DNA from 4 places in the Variovorax sp. RA8 genome. Region 1 is predicted to be linked to each of the others. Evidence: predicted binding sites of a transcription regulator. Region 1 holds the regulator's gene; each other region holds the start of a gene.
What was found. The regulator sigma-54, encoded in region 1, starts transcription at its own class of promoters, with help from an activator protein. The targets are predictions, from matches to a motif close to TGGCANGNAANCTGCTTT.

Region 1 (4,096 bases):
TTCCAGTATTGGTCGAACAGGCTGGCCAGCCGCGGGATGAGCGCCCCGGCGACGAAGGTGTCGAGGTCGATGAAATTGGCGCCCGCCGTCTGCGTGAAGTACTCGTTGCCGATGTTGCGCCCGCCGGCCACCGCCATCGCGCCGTCGGCGATGAAGAGCTTGTTGTGCATGCGCCGGTTCACGCGGCTGAAGTCGAACAGTGACGCGGAGAAGCGCCCGAGCATGCTGCCGCGCCCGGCCGGGAAGGGATTGAACAGGCGCAGCTCCAGGTTGGGCGTGGCGGCCAGCGCCAGCAGCAGATCGTCCTCGCCCGAGGTGTAGAGATCGTCCATCAGCAGGCGCACGCGCACGCCGCGCAGGGCGGCGTCGCGCAGCGTGCGCAGCAGGTAGCGGCCGGTCTCGTCGTTGTGGATCTGGTAGTACTGCACGTCCAGCGTGCGCTGGGCCCGGCGCGCCAGCTCGAGCCGGGTGTCGAGCGCGAAATCGCCGCCGGGCATCAGGCGGAAGCCGCTCAGGTCGGGGTCGGGCTGCGAGCTTTTCGCGATGCGGCCCAGCGCAGTGTCAGGAGACAGCGGCACCGCCCTGGAGGGCGTGCGCTCGAACTCGGCAGGCAGCACGGCACAGCCGCTGGCCAGGAAGAGTAGCGCCCCCAATGCCAAGCCCAGGCGCACCCACTGCGGCCAGCGGCTCCGGCGCGCGCGCATCGCTACAAGGCCTTGCGCAGGTTGGCAGGCGCGATGCGCAGCGCCTCGCGGTACTTGGCCACCGTGCGGCGCGCGCACTCGATGCCCTGCTCCTTGAGCATCTCGGAAACCTGGCTGTCCGACAGCGGCTTCTTCACGTCCTCGGCGCTCACGAACTGCTTGATCAGGGCGCGCACCGCGGTGCTGGAGGCGTTGCCGCCGGTCTCGGTGCCCAGCGCCGAGCCGAAGAAGTACTTGAGCTCGACCGTGCCGTAGGGCGTGGACATGTACTTGGCAGTGGTCACGCGGCTGATGGTGGATTCGTGCAGGCCCAGCTCGTCGGCGATCTCGCGCAGCACCAGCGGGCGCATGGCGAGCTCGCCGTGGACGAAGTAGTTCTTCTGCCGCTCCACGATCGCGTTCGACACGCGCAGGATGGTGTCGAAGCGCTGCTGGATGTTCTTGATGAACCAGCGCGCCTCCTGCAGCCGCTGCGACAGCGCCTGGCTGCCCTCACCCTTGTGCGCCTTCAGCGCGCCGGCGTAGATGTCGTGCACGCGCAGCCGCGGCATCACCTCGGGGTTGAGCATGACGCGGAACCTGGCGCTGGTGCCGTGGCCCACGCGCGTGACGATCACGTCGGGGATGACGATGTTGCGCTCGACGTTGGCGAAGCGGCGTCCGGGCTTGGGCTCCAGCCGCGCGATAAGCTGCAGGGCGGCGCGCACTTCCTCCTCGTTGCTGCGGGTGAGCGTGGCCAGGCGCTTGAAGTCGCGCTTGGCGAGCAGCTCCATCGGCTGCTTGCAGATTGCGATCGCGGTCCGGCGCACCTGCTTCTCGTCCTCGGTGTCGTCCTCTTCCTGCTGCGCGCGCAGCTGGATGGCGAGGCACTCGGCCAGGCTGCGGGCACCGACGCCGACCGGCTCCAGGTTCTGCAGCAGGCCGAGCGCGACCTGGAAGTGGTGCACCAGCTCGTCGAACTGTTCGTTGTCGTCGCCGGCCAGGCCGGAGGCCAGGGCCGGCAGCGAGTCCTCGAGGTAGCCGTCGTCGTTGAGCGACTCGATCAGGAAGCGCAGCGCGGCGCGGTCGTTCTCCTCCAGGCGCAGGCTCAGTGCCTGGCGATGCAGGAAGGACTGCAGCGACTCCTGGCTGCTGGCGAGTTCGGTCGCATCGGGGCGCTCGTTGTCGCCGGTGCCGCTGTTGCGCGCGGGCGCGTCGCCGCCCCATTCGCTGTCGTCCGGCGCGAGGTCGACCGTGCCGTCGCCTTCCCAGTCGGGCTCGCTCTCCGGGCCTTCGGCGGCCGCGGCTGTCTCGCTGTCGGCGGGGGAGGCCGGCGCACTGTCGGCGGACGCCGCAGCGGGGGTCGCGACGAACTCGGACTCGCTGTCGACCTGGCGGTCATCGTCGCGCACCGGCGCGTCGGCCGAGTCGAGCCCGAACTCTTCGCGCGGCGCCTCGTCGGCCGTGCGCTCCAGGAAAGGGTTCTCGTCGAGCATCTGCTCGACTTCCTGGCTCAACTCGAGCGTCGACAGCTGCAGCAGCCGGATCGACTGCTGCAATTGCGGCGTCAGCGCGAGGTGCTGCGAGACGCGCAGCGAGAGCCCTTGCTTCATTGAATGACAAGCCCTTACATCCGGAAGTGCTCGCCGAGGTAGACGCGCCGCACCTCGGCGTTGTCGACGATCTCCGATGGCGTGCCTTGTGCCAGCACATGCCCGTCGCTGATGATGAAGGCGTGATCGCAGATGCCCAGCGTCTCACGCACGTTGTGGTCCGTGATGAGAACGCCGATGCCGCGCTCCTTCAGGAAGTTGATGATCCGCTGGATCTCGATCACCGCGATCGGATCGATGCCGGCGAAGGGCTCGTCCAGCAGGATGAAGCGCGGCTGGGTGGCCAGCGCGCGCGCGATTTCGACGCGGCGGCGCTCGCCGCCCGACAGCGCCAGCGCAGGAGAATCGCGCAGGTGGTCCACGCGCAGGTCGTGCAGCAGCTCGCTCAGGCGTTCCTCGATGCGCTGCTTCGACAGCGGCAGCGGCCGGCCGTCGCCGTTCGGCTCGCGCTGCAGTTCGAGCACCGCGCGCACGTTCTCCTCGACCGTCAACTTGCGGAAGATCGAGGCCTCCTGCGGCAGGTAGCTCAAGCCCATGCGGGAGCGGCGGTGGATCGGCATGTGCGCGATCGGCACTCCGTCGATGCTGATCTCGCCCGCGTCCGCACGCACCAGGCCGACGATCATGTAGAAAGAGGTGGTCTTGCCGGCGCCGTTGGGACCCAGCAGGCCGACCACCTCGCCCTTGTCGACGCCCAGCGAGACGTCCTTGACGACCTTGCGGCTGCCGTAGGTCTTCTGCAGGCCGCGCGCCTCGAGGCGGCTGCCCGTCGCTTCGCCGGGGCCATGGGGGGCCATATCGGGGTCCGCCCTCACTTGCGTTCTTCCCCGCCGAGGGTGGTGGTCGAGCGCAGGCCGCTGCCGCTCGCCGGTGCTGCGGCAGGCGCCGCGGGCGGCCGGGTGCCGGGAGCCGGCGCCGAGGCGGCCGGCTTGGGCGTGAGGATGGCCCGCACGCGGCCGCCCTGCGCCGCGACGCCCGCATTGGGCGGCAGCGAGGAGCCGTTGACGGTGAAGGTGTCGTTGCTCTGGTCGTAGACGATCAGCGGCCCGCTGCTCTCGTCGTTGACGGTGGCGCCGTAGAGGCGGCGCATCACGGCGCGCCGGATGAATTTCACGTTGTCGGCACGGCTGTCGTACTCGATCACCTCCGATTCGCCCTCGATCCACTCGTCGGTGCCGGCGTCGCGCTTCTGCTTGTAATAGGCCAGCTTGCCGGGCGCTGCCGTGACCACGCCGTACTGGTAGCCCTCCGGGTCCTGCCGCACGTCGATGCGGGCGCCGCGGATGATGATCGTCCCCTTGGTCACCACCACGTTGCCGGTGAAGACGCTGGTCTGCTTGAGGTCGTCATAGCGCATCGCGTCGGCCTCGATGTTCATCGGCTTGGTGCGGTCGGCCTTCTCGGCCTGCGCCAGCGGGAAGAGCCCGGCCAGCATCAGGACGAATACGAAAGCACGACAGAAGTGGGTAGGGCGGAGGGGAATTGCGAACGAAGTCATAAAGGCACGAAACTTGCTGCGATTGTATGCGTGCTCACGAACCGGACTTCGAGCACCCGGATGAAAAATGGCCCCCACGCTCCCTCACTTCGTGTGGTCGCTGCCTCCCAAAAAAGGGGGCGTTTTTCATCTTGGGGCGGCCCGGCGATGAAAAAGCCCACCGAGGCGGGCTTGTTGCGGGGGAAGAGGAGCGGCCTCAGGCGCTCTTGCGCGCTTCGCCGACCAGGTAGTCGGTGACCTGCAGGGCGCGCTCCATGCTCTTTGCGAGGTCGCCATCCACATACCAGCGCCCGGCGATGCCG
Region 2 (4,096 bases), 5.5 Mb from region 1:
GTGGCCGGCACCGCAGGTACCTCGATGTGCAGGTCGATGCGGTCCAGCAGCGGCCCGCTGAGCTTGCCCTGGTAGCGGGCCACCTGGTCCGGCGTGCAGCGGCAGGGCTTGAGCGAGGAGCCCAGGTGCCCGCAAGGGCAGGGGTTCATGGCCGCGACCAACTGGAAGCGGGCCGGGAACTCGGCACGCCGTGCGGCCCGCGCGATGGTGATGCTGCCGGTCTCCAGCGGCTCGCGCAGCGCTTCGAGCGCGGCGCGCTGGAACTCCGGGAACTCGTCCAGGAACAGCACGCCGTTGTGCGCCAGCGAGATTTCGCCCGGCCGCGGCGGCGAGCCGCCGCCCACCAGCGCTACCGCACTGGCGCTGTGGTGCGGGCTGCAGGTCGGCCGCAGGCGCCAGCGCTCGACGGCGAAGCGGCCGTGCAGGCTGGCGACGGCGGCGCTTTCCAGCGCCTCGTCCACGCTCATCGACGGCAGCAGGCCGGCGAAGCGCTGGGCCAGCATCGACTTGCCGGACCCCGGCGGGCCCACCATCAGCAGGCTGTGCTGGCCGGCCGCCGCGATCTCGAGCGCGCGCCTGGCGCCCGCGTGGCCCTTGACGTCCGCCAGGTCGGCCTCCGCCGCCGCCGGGCCGGCGGCGGCGGCCTGCGCACGATGCCAGCCATCTTCCGCCGCATCGCCGGGTGCCGGGCCGCCCGGCAGGAACTGCCGCACCACATCGAGCAGGTGGGCTGCACCGTAGATTTCGGCGCCCGGCACCAGGGCGGCCTCCCTCGCACTCTCTGCCGGCAGCACCAGCTTGGTCGCGACACCGCGGCCATGCAGCGCCAGCGCCATCGCGAGCGCACCACGCACGGGCCTCAGGTGCCCTGAAAGCGAGAGCTCCCCCGCGAATTCGTGGCCCGCCAGCCGGGCCGCCTCGATCTGCCCGGCCGCCGCCAGGATGCCCAGGGCAATCGGCAGGTCGAAGCGGCCCGAGTCCTTCGGCAGGTCGGCCGGCGCCAGGTTGACCGTGATCCGCTTGTTGCTCGGGAATTCGAGGCCGGCGTTCTGGATGGCGCAACGCACCCGCTCCCGGGCTTCCTTCACCTCCACGTCGGCCAATCCCACCAGCGTGAAGCTGGGCAGCCCGTTGGCCAGATGCACCTCGACCGTGACGCTTGCCGCTTCCAGGCCCAGCAAAGCACGGCTCTGCACCAAAGATAAGCTCATTTCTCTCCCTTTCACCAAGATGGTGCGCCCATCTTTTGTTCATGGCGCCGTCATGCACCTGTCCCAGGCTCCGCTGTCCACGGGTCGCGAGATTTGGCACGCTCCCTGCTTTGAAACGGTATCCAACCATTTCAAAACTGACCGAGGAGTCTCCCGATGATGCACCGTAAAACCGCGTCTGCCCTGGCCGTCGCCGCCCTCGCTGCCCTGCCGATGCTGGCGAGTGCCCAGCTCACAGGCAACGTCGCGCTGACCAGCAACTACAAGTTCCGCGGCCAGGACCAGGACGTGCTGGGCAACAACGACTTCGCCAAGACCAAGGGCTTCAAGCCCGCCATCCAGGGCGGCTTCGACTATGCCTTCGGCGAGAGCGGCTTCTACATCGGCAACTGGAACTCCAGCGTCAACTGGCTCAACGGCAACAGCATCGAGAGCGACATCTACGGCGGCTACAAGTTCAAGGCCGGCGTTTTCGACCTCGACGTCGGCGTGCTGACGTACATCTATCCGGGCAACACCCGAGGCAACACCACCGAGCTCTACGGCGCCGGCACCTGGGCCGACGAGGCGATCGGCGCGTTCACGCTGAAGTATTCGCACACGGTGTCCAAGGACTACTTCAACTACGCCGGCGAGAAGGACGGCTCGGGCCTGAAGGGCCGCAACACCGGCTACCTGAACCTGAGCTACACCAAGGAAATCGTGCCCAAGGTGACCTTCAAGGCGGCGGTCGGCTACACGCACATGAGCAGCGACATCCGCAGCCTCGGCTATCGCAACTACGTGGACTACAACGTCGGCGCCTCCTACGACTTCGGCAACGGCCTGTCGCTGGCCGGCTCGGTGCAGGGCGCCAACAGGAAGAGCTCGTACCTGCTGGTGGCCGACCCGGGCCTGGACCTGGGCTTCGGGCCCATCGGCGAGCGCACCTGGTCGCCCAACAAGGCCCGATTCATCGTCACGCTGACCAAGACGCTCTGATCACGGCGACGCGTCGTTCCGAGCGATCCAGAGGAGAAACATCATGGAATCTATGAGGGAAGCATCATGAAGCTGGTCACAGCCATCATCAAGCCGTTCAAGCTCGACGAGGTGCGCGAGGCGCTCTCGGCGATCGGGGTGCAGGGCATCACCGTGACGGAGGTCAAGGGCTTCGGGCGCCAGAAAGGCCACACCGAGCTCTACCGCGGCGCGGAGTACGTGGTCGACTTCCTGCCCAAGGTCAAGATCGAGGCAGCCGTGGCCGACGAGCTGGTCGAGCGCGTGATCGAGGCGGTCGAGAGCGCCGCGCGCACCGGCAAGATCGGCGACGGCAAGATCTTCGTCTATGACCTCGAGCAGGTCGTGCGCATCCGTACCGGAGAAACAGGCCGCGAAGCCCTTTGACTTCGAGGCACGAAAGAACAGATCCAATGAAAAAACTGCTTGTCTCTCTCGCCCTCGGCCTGAGCGTGCTGGTCGCCGGCACCGCGGGCTTCGCCCAGACCCCGGCTGCGCCTGCCGAAGCGCCCGCCGCCTCGGCCCCGGCCGCCACAGCACCCGCTGCAGCGGCTCCGGCCGCAGCCGCACCCGCCGATGCCGCCGCGGCTGCGCCGGCCGCCGCCCCCGCGCCTTCGTTCAACAAGGGCGACACCTCCTGGATGCTGCTGTCGACGCTGCTGGTCATCATGATGACCATTCCCGGCCTGGCCCTCTTCTACGGCGGCCTGGTGCGCAGCAAGAACATGCTGTCGGTACTGATGCAGGTGATGGTCACCTTCTCGATGATCGTGGTGTTGTGGCTGATCTACGGCTACAGCCTGGCCTTCACCGAGGGCAACTCCTTCATCGGCGGCTTCGACAGGCTCTTCATGAAGGGCATCTTCGACCCCGCCACCGGCACTTTCGCGCCGGGCGCGACCTTCAGCAAGGGCGTCTACATCCCCGAGCTGCTGTTCGCCGCCTTCCAGGCCACCTTCGCCGGCATTACCTGCTGCCTGATCGTGGGCGCCTTCGCCGAGCGCATCAAGTTCTCGGCCGTGCTGCTCTTCATGGTGCTGTGGTTCACCTTCAGCTATGCGCCGATCGCGCACATGGTCTGGTTCTGGATGGGCCCGGACGCCTACGCCAGCACGGACGTGGTCGATGCCATGAACGCCAAGGCCGGCCTCATCTGGCAGTGGGGCGCGCTCGATTTCGCGGGCGGCACGGTGGTGCACATCAACGCGGCGGTCGCCGGCCTGGTGGGTGCCTTCCTGATCGGCAAGCGCATCGGCTACGGCAAGGAAGCCTTCACGCCGCATTCGCTGACGCTCACGATGGTCGGCGCCTCGCTGCTGTGGGTGGGCTGGTTCGGCTTCAACGCAGGCTCCGCGCTCGAAGCGGGTACCAGCGCCGTGCTGGCTTTCATGAACACCTTCTCGGCAACCGCCGCGGCGGTGCTGGCCTGGTCCATCGGCGAAGCGCTGATGAAGGGCAAGGCCTCGATGCTGGGCGCCGCATCCGGTGCGGTCGCCGGCCTGGTGGCCATCACGCCCGCGGCCGGCAACGTCGGCCTGATGGGTGCGATCGTGATCGGCTTCGTCGCGGGCTTCGCCTGCCTCTGGGGCGTCAACGGCCTCAAGCGCATGCTCGGCGCGGACGACTCGCTCGACGTGTTCGGCGTGCACGGCGTGGGCGGCATCGTGGGTGCGCTCCTGACCGGCGTGTTCAACACCCAGGCGCTGGGCGGCCCCGGCCTGGTGGGCGACTGGGTCACGGCCGGCGTGGTGTCCAACGGCATCGGCGCGCAGGTCTGGATCCAGCTCAAGGCGGTGCTGCTGACCATCGTGTGGTCCGCCGTGGTCTCCTTCGTCGCCTACAAGATCGTCGACCTCACCATCGGCCTGCGCGTGAGCGAGGAGGAA
Region 3 (4,096 bases), 1.9 Mb from region 1:
TCCGCCCCGGCTGCCCCGGCGGATGCCTCGGTCTCCGCCACATCTCCGGTACGCACCAGCGACCAGCCCCCCGCCGCGCCGTGATACAAGCTGCCGATGGCTTCCAGTTCCTCCGACAGCGCCGGTGCCCGCGGCACGGCCTTTCCTGATCCCTCCGCCCCCGCCATTCCCCCCGAGTTGAGCGCACCCGGCCTGTGGCGGCGCATGGCCTGCTGGCTCTACGAGGGGATGCTGCTTTTCGCCGTGGTGTTCGTCGCGGGCTGGCTGTTCAGCACCCTGGGCCAGATGCGCGACGCCATGGATTCGCGCCGGCACCTGCTGCAGGCGTTCCTGTTCGTCGTGTTCGGCGTCTACTTCGTCTGGTTCTGGTCCAAGGGCCAGACGCTGGCCATGAAGACCTGGGGCATCCGCGTGGTCGACCGGCTCGGCCGGCCGGTCACGCAAGGGCGCGCGCTGCTGCGCTATCTGCTCTCCTGGGTCTGGTTCCTGCCTCCGCTGGCCGCAGTCGCGCCCTTCAGGCTCGGCGGCGGCGAGTCCGCGGTGCTGATCTTCGGCTGGGTGATCGTCTGGGCCCTGCTCTCGCGCTTCCACCCCGAACGCCAGTTCTGGCACGACGCCTGGGCCGGCACCCGCCTGATCCCGTCCAAACCCTTGAGCCGACGATGACACGCCGTTCCGCTCCCAGGTCGAATAGCGCCGCAGCGCGTAGCGCGGAGGCTGGTCCAGCAAACACCGTCAACAGCCCCGTCAATCCACAGAAGTCGCGGCGCGGCCTGGACCGCATCTGGCACGCCACCCTCATCTCGCTCGATGGCTTCCGCGCCGCTTGGGGCGAGGCGGCCTTCCGCCAGGAGGTGCTGTGCGCCATCGTGATGGTGCCGGCCGCCTTCTGGGTCGGCCGGACCTGGGTCGAAACCGCATTGCTCGCGGCGGTGGTGATCCTGGTGATGATCGTCGAGCTGCTCAACACCGGAATCGAGGCGGCCATCGACCGCGTGGGCCCGGAATGGCACTCCTTCTCCAAGAACGCCAAGGACGTGGGCAGCGCCGCGGTGCTGCTGTCCATCCTCCTGTGTTGCGGCGTCTGGTTCGCGGCGTTGTGGCACCGCTTCTCCGGCTAGCGCGACGAGTCCCCTCGATGCAAGCCGCGCGTCATTCGATGGCGGCATGATCGGGGGATGACCCCTTCTTTTTCGATTTGCGTGTATTGCGGTTCGCGCCCCGGCGAGCGGCAGGAATTCTCGGCCGCGGCCCGGTCGGTCGGCCGCTGGATCGGCGAACGCGGCGGGCAGCTGGTCTACGGTGGCGGCCGCACTGGCCTGATGGGCGTGGTGGCGGAAGCGACGCGCACCAGCGGCGGACGCGTGGTCGGCATCATCCCAAAGGCCCTGGTCGACAAGGAACTCGCCAACCCCCTGTGCGACGAGCTGCACGTGGTCGACACCATGCATGAGCGCAAGGCCATGATGGGGGAGCGTGCCGATGCCTTCGTCGCCCTGCCGGGCGGCATCGGCACCTTCGAGGAACTGTTCGAGATCTGGACCTGGCGCCAGCTCGGCTATCACGACAAGCCGGTCGGCATCCTCGATGTGGCGGGCTACTACAGCGGCCTGATCGACTTCCTGGCCCACAGCGTGCGAGAGGGCTTCATGGGCGAATGGCAGATGGGACTGATTCGTTCGGGCAATGACGCCGCCGCCCTGCTCGACGCGCTGCTCGAGGAGGCGGGCCGCCACCCGCGCGGAGACAAACTCGCCGAGGTGCTCTGAGCGCCGCCTGGACGGCTGCTTCGGCCCTGAGCGCCGCCTAGACTGCGGCTTCGTCTTCCTCGCCGGTGCGGATGCGCACCACGCGCTCGACGTTGGTCACGAAGATCTTGCCATCGCCGATCTTGCCGGTGCGCGCGGCGGTGACGATGGCATCGACACAACGGTCCAGGTCGGCCTCGTTGACCACCACCTCGACCTTCATCTTCGGCAGGAAGTCGACCACGTATTCGGCGCCGCGGTAGAGCTCGGTATGGCCCTTCTGTCGGCCGAAGCCCTTGACCTCGGTGACGGTGAGCCCGGTGACGCCGACCTCGGCCAGCGCCTCGCGCACGTCGTCGAGCTTGAACGGTTTGACGATGGCGGTGATTTGCTTCATAGGGTCTCTTCTTTCTTTCGGCGATTTCGTTGAACTGGCTGGCGATAGGGTAGCGCCAATCGGCGCCGAGGCGGCGACCGCCTACCCGGATGCCCACGATGCCTTCGTCGTCCTGCATGTAGCGTGCCAGGGTCGCGCGAGTCGAAAAGATTATGTCATTCGCCTCCTGCGCCGAAGGCTTGGGAAGGGCGTCGCGCGCGCACCATCGCGGGGGCTGCTACGCTCGGCAGGCCATGCGCTCTGGTTCCTCCCCCACCGGCCTCTTCTCCTCGTTCCTCCCCTGGCTCCACAACCAAGCCTATGTGCTGCTGGTGTTCACCACGCTGATCTGGGGCGCGAACGCCGTGGCCGCCCGGCTGGCGGTGGGCGAGGTCTCGCCGATGATGCTGACCTTCTCGCGCTGGATCGTCTGCTGCCTGGCGCTGGGCCTGTGCGCGCGCCGGCAGATCGCCCTGCACTGGCGCAGCCTGCTGCCCTCCTGGCGCTTCATCACGGTGATGGGCACGTTGGGCTTCACCGGCTTCAACGCCCTGTTCTATGCCGCGGCGCATCACACGACGGCCATCAACATCGCGATCATCCAAGGCACCATTCCAGTGCTGGTGCTGCTGGGGAGCCTGCTCTTCTTTCGCACCCGCGTGGGCGGACTGCAACTGGTGGGCGTGGCGCTCACGCTCGCCGGCATCGTCGTGGTGGCCTCGGGCGGCCATCCTGCGCTTCTGGCCGAGCTCGGCTTCAACATCGGCGACGTCTGGATGATCGTGGCCAGCATGCTCTACGCCGCCTATGCGCTGGGCCTGCGCCGGCGGCCTGACGTGCCGGCCATCGTCTTCTTCGCGGCGACCGCGGCTGTGGCCTGCCTGGTGTCGGTGCCACTCCTCGTGGCGGAAATCGCCATGGGCGATTTCTTCGTGCCCACGCCCACGGGCTGGGCGCTTGTGCTGTTCGTCGGGCTGCTGCCCTCCTTCGCCTCGCAGGTCACCTTCATCCACGCCGTGGGGCTGATCGGTCCGGCGCGCGCGGGTGTCTTCCTCAATCTGGTGCCGATCTTCGGGCCGCTGCTCGCGGTGCTCGTGCTCGGCGAGCCGCTGTCGCTCTACCATGCGGTAGCGCTGGCCCTGGTGCTGGGCGGCATCTACATCGCCGAGACCAGCGGCCCGCGAGGCCGCTGATGGGAAGCCCTTGACCGACTTCGTCGTCCGCATCCATGGCGCCGTCTCCGAGATCGACGCCGCCGCCTGGGACAGCCTGCTGGCCACGCAGCGCGCGCCCTCCCCCTTCATGCGCCACGCCTACCTGGCAGCCCTGGAGCAGAGCGACAGCGCCTCGCCCGAGAGCGGCTGGGCGCCGCGCTTCCTGACGGTGTGGCGCGGCCGCGAGCTGGCCGCGGCCTGCCCGATGTACCTCAAGGGCCACTCCTACGGCGAATACGTGTTCGACTGGGCCTGGGCCAACGCCTACCAGCAGCACGGGCTGGCGTACTACCCGAAGGCCGTGGTGGCGGTGCCCTTCACCCCGGTGCCGGGAACGCGCCTGCTGGCGCAGGACGACGCCAGCCGCGCCTTGCTGGTGCAGGCGCTGCTTGCCTGGTGCAAGGAGGAAGAACTTTCCTCGCTCCACCTGCTCTTCGGCGCCGACGAGGACATCGAGGCCTGCGCCGATGCCGGCCTGATGCTGCGGCACACCGTCCAGTTCCACTGGAAGAACGCGCAATGGAAGGACTTCGACGCCTTCCTCGCCAGCCTCTCCCACGACAAGCGCAAGAAGATCCGCCAGGAGCGCCGCAAGGTGCACGACGCCGGCGTGCGCTTTCGCTGGTCGCGCGGCGCCGATATCCGCGAAGCCGACTGGGACTTCTTCTACCGTTGCTACGCCCGCACCTACCGCGAGCACGGCAACCCGCCCTATCTGAAGCCCCAATTCTTCGGACGCATGGCCGAGGACATGCCCG
Region 4 (4,096 bases), 270 kb from region 1:
CCACGGTGCTCCCCAAGGCCTGCTGGAGGTTCGACACGGGACTCTGTTCGGTCGTCAAAGCAAGCTACTGCCTCGCACCAGTTTTGTCGAGATTAAGGACAGCCCCGCGTTGCCAGAAGCGCGGCGGGGACGTTCTGTCTGAATCATTGGAAGATTGGCGCGACACCAGATCGCGGCCATGGACAGTCCACATGCCCGCCAGCAGCATCGCGGATACCAGCACGATGGGGGCACGCCACCTGAGATTCGCAACTGGAGCGGCCGCCGCCGCGGCTGCATCGGTTGAGCGCTCGCGGTAGCACGCCAGCGCCCATCCAGCCATCCACATGGTCAGCAGCTGACTCAAGGGATAGACAAACGCTCCTGAAAAAAGACTGTTCATGACGCAAGCCAAAAGGCCGCCAAGGCAGAACGGAGGAATCCAGGGATGGCCCCGAACCAACCGGTGGAGAAGCAAGCCGACGAGAACGACGGCGCCCACCCCCAACAATCCGTACTCTCCGATCCATTGCAGCGCAATATTGTGAGGGTGCATCGCGATCACGAGGCCGTCGTGCCTTCCGAACTGATCGCCGCCTATTCCGACCCACGGCGATCGGGCCCAGGATTCCACGAGTCCGCTCCACAAATCGCTTCGATACGAAGTGGTCAGCCTAAAGACGGTTCGAGTCGTATGGTCCGAGTCAAAGAGCCATCGCATGCCGTAGAACAATGCCCCCGCGACCGCGAACGAGGAAATCGGCAGACGAAGCAGGGCTGCATCCTTTCGGAGAAACGCGACCAGCAGCAGCGCGCTTGTCACAGACAGCAGGACAGAGCGGGCGCCGTCTTGCCAAAGTGCCAGCAGATATAGGGTCGAAAGCAGCCAGACCAGAGGCGTCATACGCACTCGCGCCAATCCGCCGGGCCGATGCCAGAGCAGGAACAGGCATGGGAGCAAGGCGTCGTCGAATTCGCGAATCGTCGAGAACACCAACTGCCAGTCGTTCCATGTGCCGCTCAGGAAAACATCGATGATGCTCAGTACCATCATCCAGACGTTGAGCAACGGGGCCAGCGCCAGGATCACCGCGCTTCGATCCTGCTCTTGCGGGCAGTCTTCGGAAAGCCTCGCGCAAAAATAGACCCCCATGAACAGCATGCCGTACAACGTAGCGTCGGCGATGGAAAACGGGGACCACCGAGTGCCGTGAAGGCAGATCACTAGAAGCGCTGGCGAAACCGCCCAGATCCAGAAGATGCCGGACCGTGGTCTTTCATGAAAGACGGCGGGCAGGCGAAACACGGAGCAAATGATGAGGATCGACAGGTAGATGATCTGCGCTTTTCGAGAGAAATCGTACGGATCCGCGATCCCGAAAAAAGTGGTGACGCCTGAAAAAGCAACAACGGCGAAGACGGGGATCATCCACGCCAGAGCGCCGTTTGCAAGATTTCGGTGCGTCATGAAGGATGGGAAACGAAAAAAGCGGCCGCAAGGGCCGCTTCTATCGCCGGTCTACCGTCAGGTGGGGCGGCACTCGGAAGGGAGGTATTTAGCAGCAATGGCGGAGGTGCACGTCCAACGCAGCTGGCCGGTGTTCGAACCAACGGTCGTGGGAGTCAGGACGATGTCGCCCGTCGCATTGGGAACCGTCGAGGTGACCGTCACGACGCCCGTGGAATCAGTGATGGCGACATTTGACACATATTTTGTTGCGCCAGGAAAGGTGTAGCCGCTATTGGATGCGGTGACGCTGCTCAAAAGGCCGAGCGACGACGTCGTTTCAGCGACTGCGAGCTTAGCCGGGGCGCCCATAACGATCACTTCAGAGATCTTGGCACGCGTCGTGTAGTCCTGATAAGCCGGCAGCGCCACAGCTGCCAAGATACCAATGATCGCCACAACGATCATCAGTTCGATAAGAGTGAAACCCTTTTGCACATTGCGTGCGATAGAACGACGGTTCATTCAAGAAACTCCTGGTTGGTTGATGGCCCGAGGAGGGCCCCCGGTGCGTTCAACCTTCCGCAGCATCCGTGCCACCTCGTTACAACTCCTTGAACGCAGTAGAACTGCTTACAAGCCCCCATTTCAGTTACAGGGTGTGACACATCCTGTTGCCGGGGAAGGACAGGGCCCGACAAATTTGTCAGTCACCCGACGCTCCAAGTCAGACCTGCAGCACCCCCGCCGCCTCCAGCCACCGAATGTCCCACCCCCGCCCACCACCGTGCATCTGCGAGCCGTCCGCCAGCCCGGCGATCTGGCTCATGATCTCCTCGGTCTCGGCCGGCTTGGTGTGGGTGATGTAGATCGGGTAGCCCTTGTCGACTGCAATGTGCGCCAACTCGTCCGCGAGCGTCGCCGGCGACAAATGAAGGCTGCGCCGCGCCAGCGCCTGCTCCCGGTTGCTGAACGCCGTCTCGATCACCAGCATTGCCACGTCGAGCTGATTCACCCGCTGCCAGAACGCAGGATTGCGCTCGGTATCCCCGCTGAAGACCCAGTGCGGTCCGCCCTTGGCGCAGCGCACGGCATAGCCGCAGGCCGGCACGGTGTGAACGGCCGGCAGCACCTCGATGTTCTTGGGCGCCCGCGTTCCCAGCTGCAGCTCCTGCCCGACCACGATGTCGTGGAAGCTCACGAACGGCGCCTCCAGGCTGGGAATGCTCGCGAAGTCCGGCCAGATCACGTTGTTGAACACATGGGCCCGCAGTGCCTCGATGGTGGCGCGCAGGGCATGCACGCGCAGCGGCTTGTCGCGGCGACTGGCCACCGCGTCGAGCATCAGCGGCAATGCGGCCACATGGTCGAGATGCGAGTGGGTGAGCACCACGTCGTCGATGGCGCCCATCTCGTCGAGGCTCAGGTCGCCGACGCCGGTGCCGGCGTCGACCAGCAGATCGCTGTCGACCAGGAACGAGGTCGTGCGGCAGTCCTTGGCGATGGCGCCCGAGCACCCCAACACGCGCACCTGCATTTTGCGAGAGCCTTTATTGCTGTTTGCTGTCGAACCGGGTTGCGCCGTCCCAGTCGGGGTCCTTGGGCCGCAACGCCAGCGAGGCTAAACGCTCGGCGTACAACTGGTAAAGGACTTTTTTGGCATCGGCAGCGAGCAGCGGGGCCAGCAGGTGTTGCGCTTGATGCCAATCCTGCGCGCGGTAAGCGTCGAGTGTACGAGCCCACTGCGCGAGCGCCTCGTGCGACCCCTCTGCCGAATCGCCCATCCGGCCCAGCGGGGTGAAGATCCGCACGGCCCTGGCCTTGCCCTTGACACGCACGAGGTCGAGTTCCTGCCAGGCGAAATCCGGGGCCGCGCTTTGGGTGGCGGCGCTGGCGACGATCTCGATGCCATAGTGGCTGCTCAGCCCTTCGAGCCGGGAAGCGAGGTTGACCGCGTCGCCCACCACGGTGTAGCTGCGCCGCACCGCCGAGCCCATGTCGCCGACGCTCATCAGGCCGGTGTTGATGCCGATGCCCACGCTGATCTCCGGCCGTCCGTTGTCGCGATGCGTGCCGTTGATCTCCCGCACGGCCGCGGCCATCTGCAGGGCGGCCTCGACGGCCAGGGCCGCGTGGCCGGGCGTGTCCACCGGTGCGCCCCAGAAGGCCATGACGCAATCGCCCATGTACTTGTCGATGGTGCCCCGGTGCTCGCTGATGATCCGGGTCAGGCGGCTGAAGACGGCGTTCAGGAAGGCCTGCAGCTCGACAGGCGCCATCCGTTCCGACAGCCGGGTGAAGCCGCGCATGTCGCAGAACATCACGGTGAGCTGCTTGCCTTGAGCCCGCATGCTGTAGCGGGCGGGATCGGCGCGCATCTCGTCGACCAGTTGCGGCGGCACGTAGGTGCCGAAGAGCTTGGCCAGGCTGCGGCTGGCGCGGGCCTCGACGAAGTAGCCCCAGCTCATGCTGAAGGCGAAAGCGAGCGGCACCACGACCAGCGCGGCCGCCAGCGGCAGCACCAGGCCGGCGCCGAGGTAGAGCCAGCTGTTCAGCCCGGCCAGGGCGGCCGCAGTGAGCACGGCAAGCAGGGCGGCCCGCGGCGCCGACAACAGCGAGAGGCCGATGGCCAGGAGCAGCCCCGCGCCCAGCACCGTGACAAGCTCGTAG

Region 2: the regulator sigma-54 is predicted to act here: its motif matches at 1,306-1,323, upstream of E5P3_RS01790 (TorF family putative porin).
Region 3: the regulator sigma-54 is predicted to act here: its motif matches at 2,257-2,274, upstream of E5P3_RS18770 (P-II family nitrogen regulator).
Region 4: the regulator sigma-54 is predicted to act here: its motif matches at 2,008-2,025, upstream of E5P3_RS29290 (pilin).

What each region holds. Positions count from the first base shown of each region.
Region 1 covers NZ_LR594662.1:5,873,697-5,877,792, reverse strand. The annotation lists gene E5P3_RS27995 (phospholipase D family protein) at 1-704, opposite strand, end outside; gene E5P3_RS27990 (RNA polymerase factor sigma-54) at 707-2,296, opposite strand; gene lptB (LPS export ABC transporter ATP-binding protein) at 2,311-3,093, opposite strand; gene lptA (lipopolysaccharide transport periplasmic protein LptA) at 3,108-3,794, opposite strand; gene E5P3_RS27975 (thiol:disulfide interchange protein DsbA/DsbL) at 3,991-4,096, opposite strand, start outside.
Region 2 covers NZ_LR594662.1:389,674-393,769, forward strand. The annotation lists gene E5P3_RS01785 (YifB family Mg chelatase-like AAA ATPase) at 1-1,211, opposite strand, end outside; gene E5P3_RS01790 (TorF family putative porin) at 1,371-2,192, shown strand; gene glnK (P-II family nitrogen regulator) at 2,259-2,597, shown strand; gene E5P3_RS01800 (ammonium transporter) at 2,624-4,096, shown strand, end outside.
Region 3 covers NZ_LR594662.1:4,005,060-4,009,155, forward strand. The annotation lists gene E5P3_RS18750 (DUF3106 domain-containing protein) at 1-84, shown strand, start outside; gene E5P3_RS18755 (RDD family protein) at 97-666, shown strand; gene E5P3_RS18760 (diacylglycerol kinase) at 663-1,121, shown strand; gene E5P3_RS18765 (TIGR00730 family Rossman fold protein) at 1,179-1,769, shown strand; gene E5P3_RS18770 (P-II family nitrogen regulator) at 1,807-2,145, opposite strand; gene E5P3_RS18775 (DMT family transporter) at 2,379-3,317, shown strand; gene E5P3_RS18780 (GNAT family N-acetyltransferase) at 3,328-4,096, shown strand, end outside.
Region 4 covers NZ_LR594662.1:6,146,066-6,150,161, reverse strand. The annotation lists gene E5P3_RS29300 (PglL family O-oligosaccharyltransferase) at 1-37, opposite strand, end outside; gene E5P3_RS29295 (O-antigen ligase family protein) at 65-1,408, opposite strand; gene E5P3_RS29290 (pilin) at 1,505-1,951, opposite strand; gene E5P3_RS29285 (3',5'-cyclic-nucleotide phosphodiesterase) at 2,154-2,963, opposite strand; gene E5P3_RS29280 (CHASE2 domain-containing protein) at 2,977-4,096, opposite strand, start outside.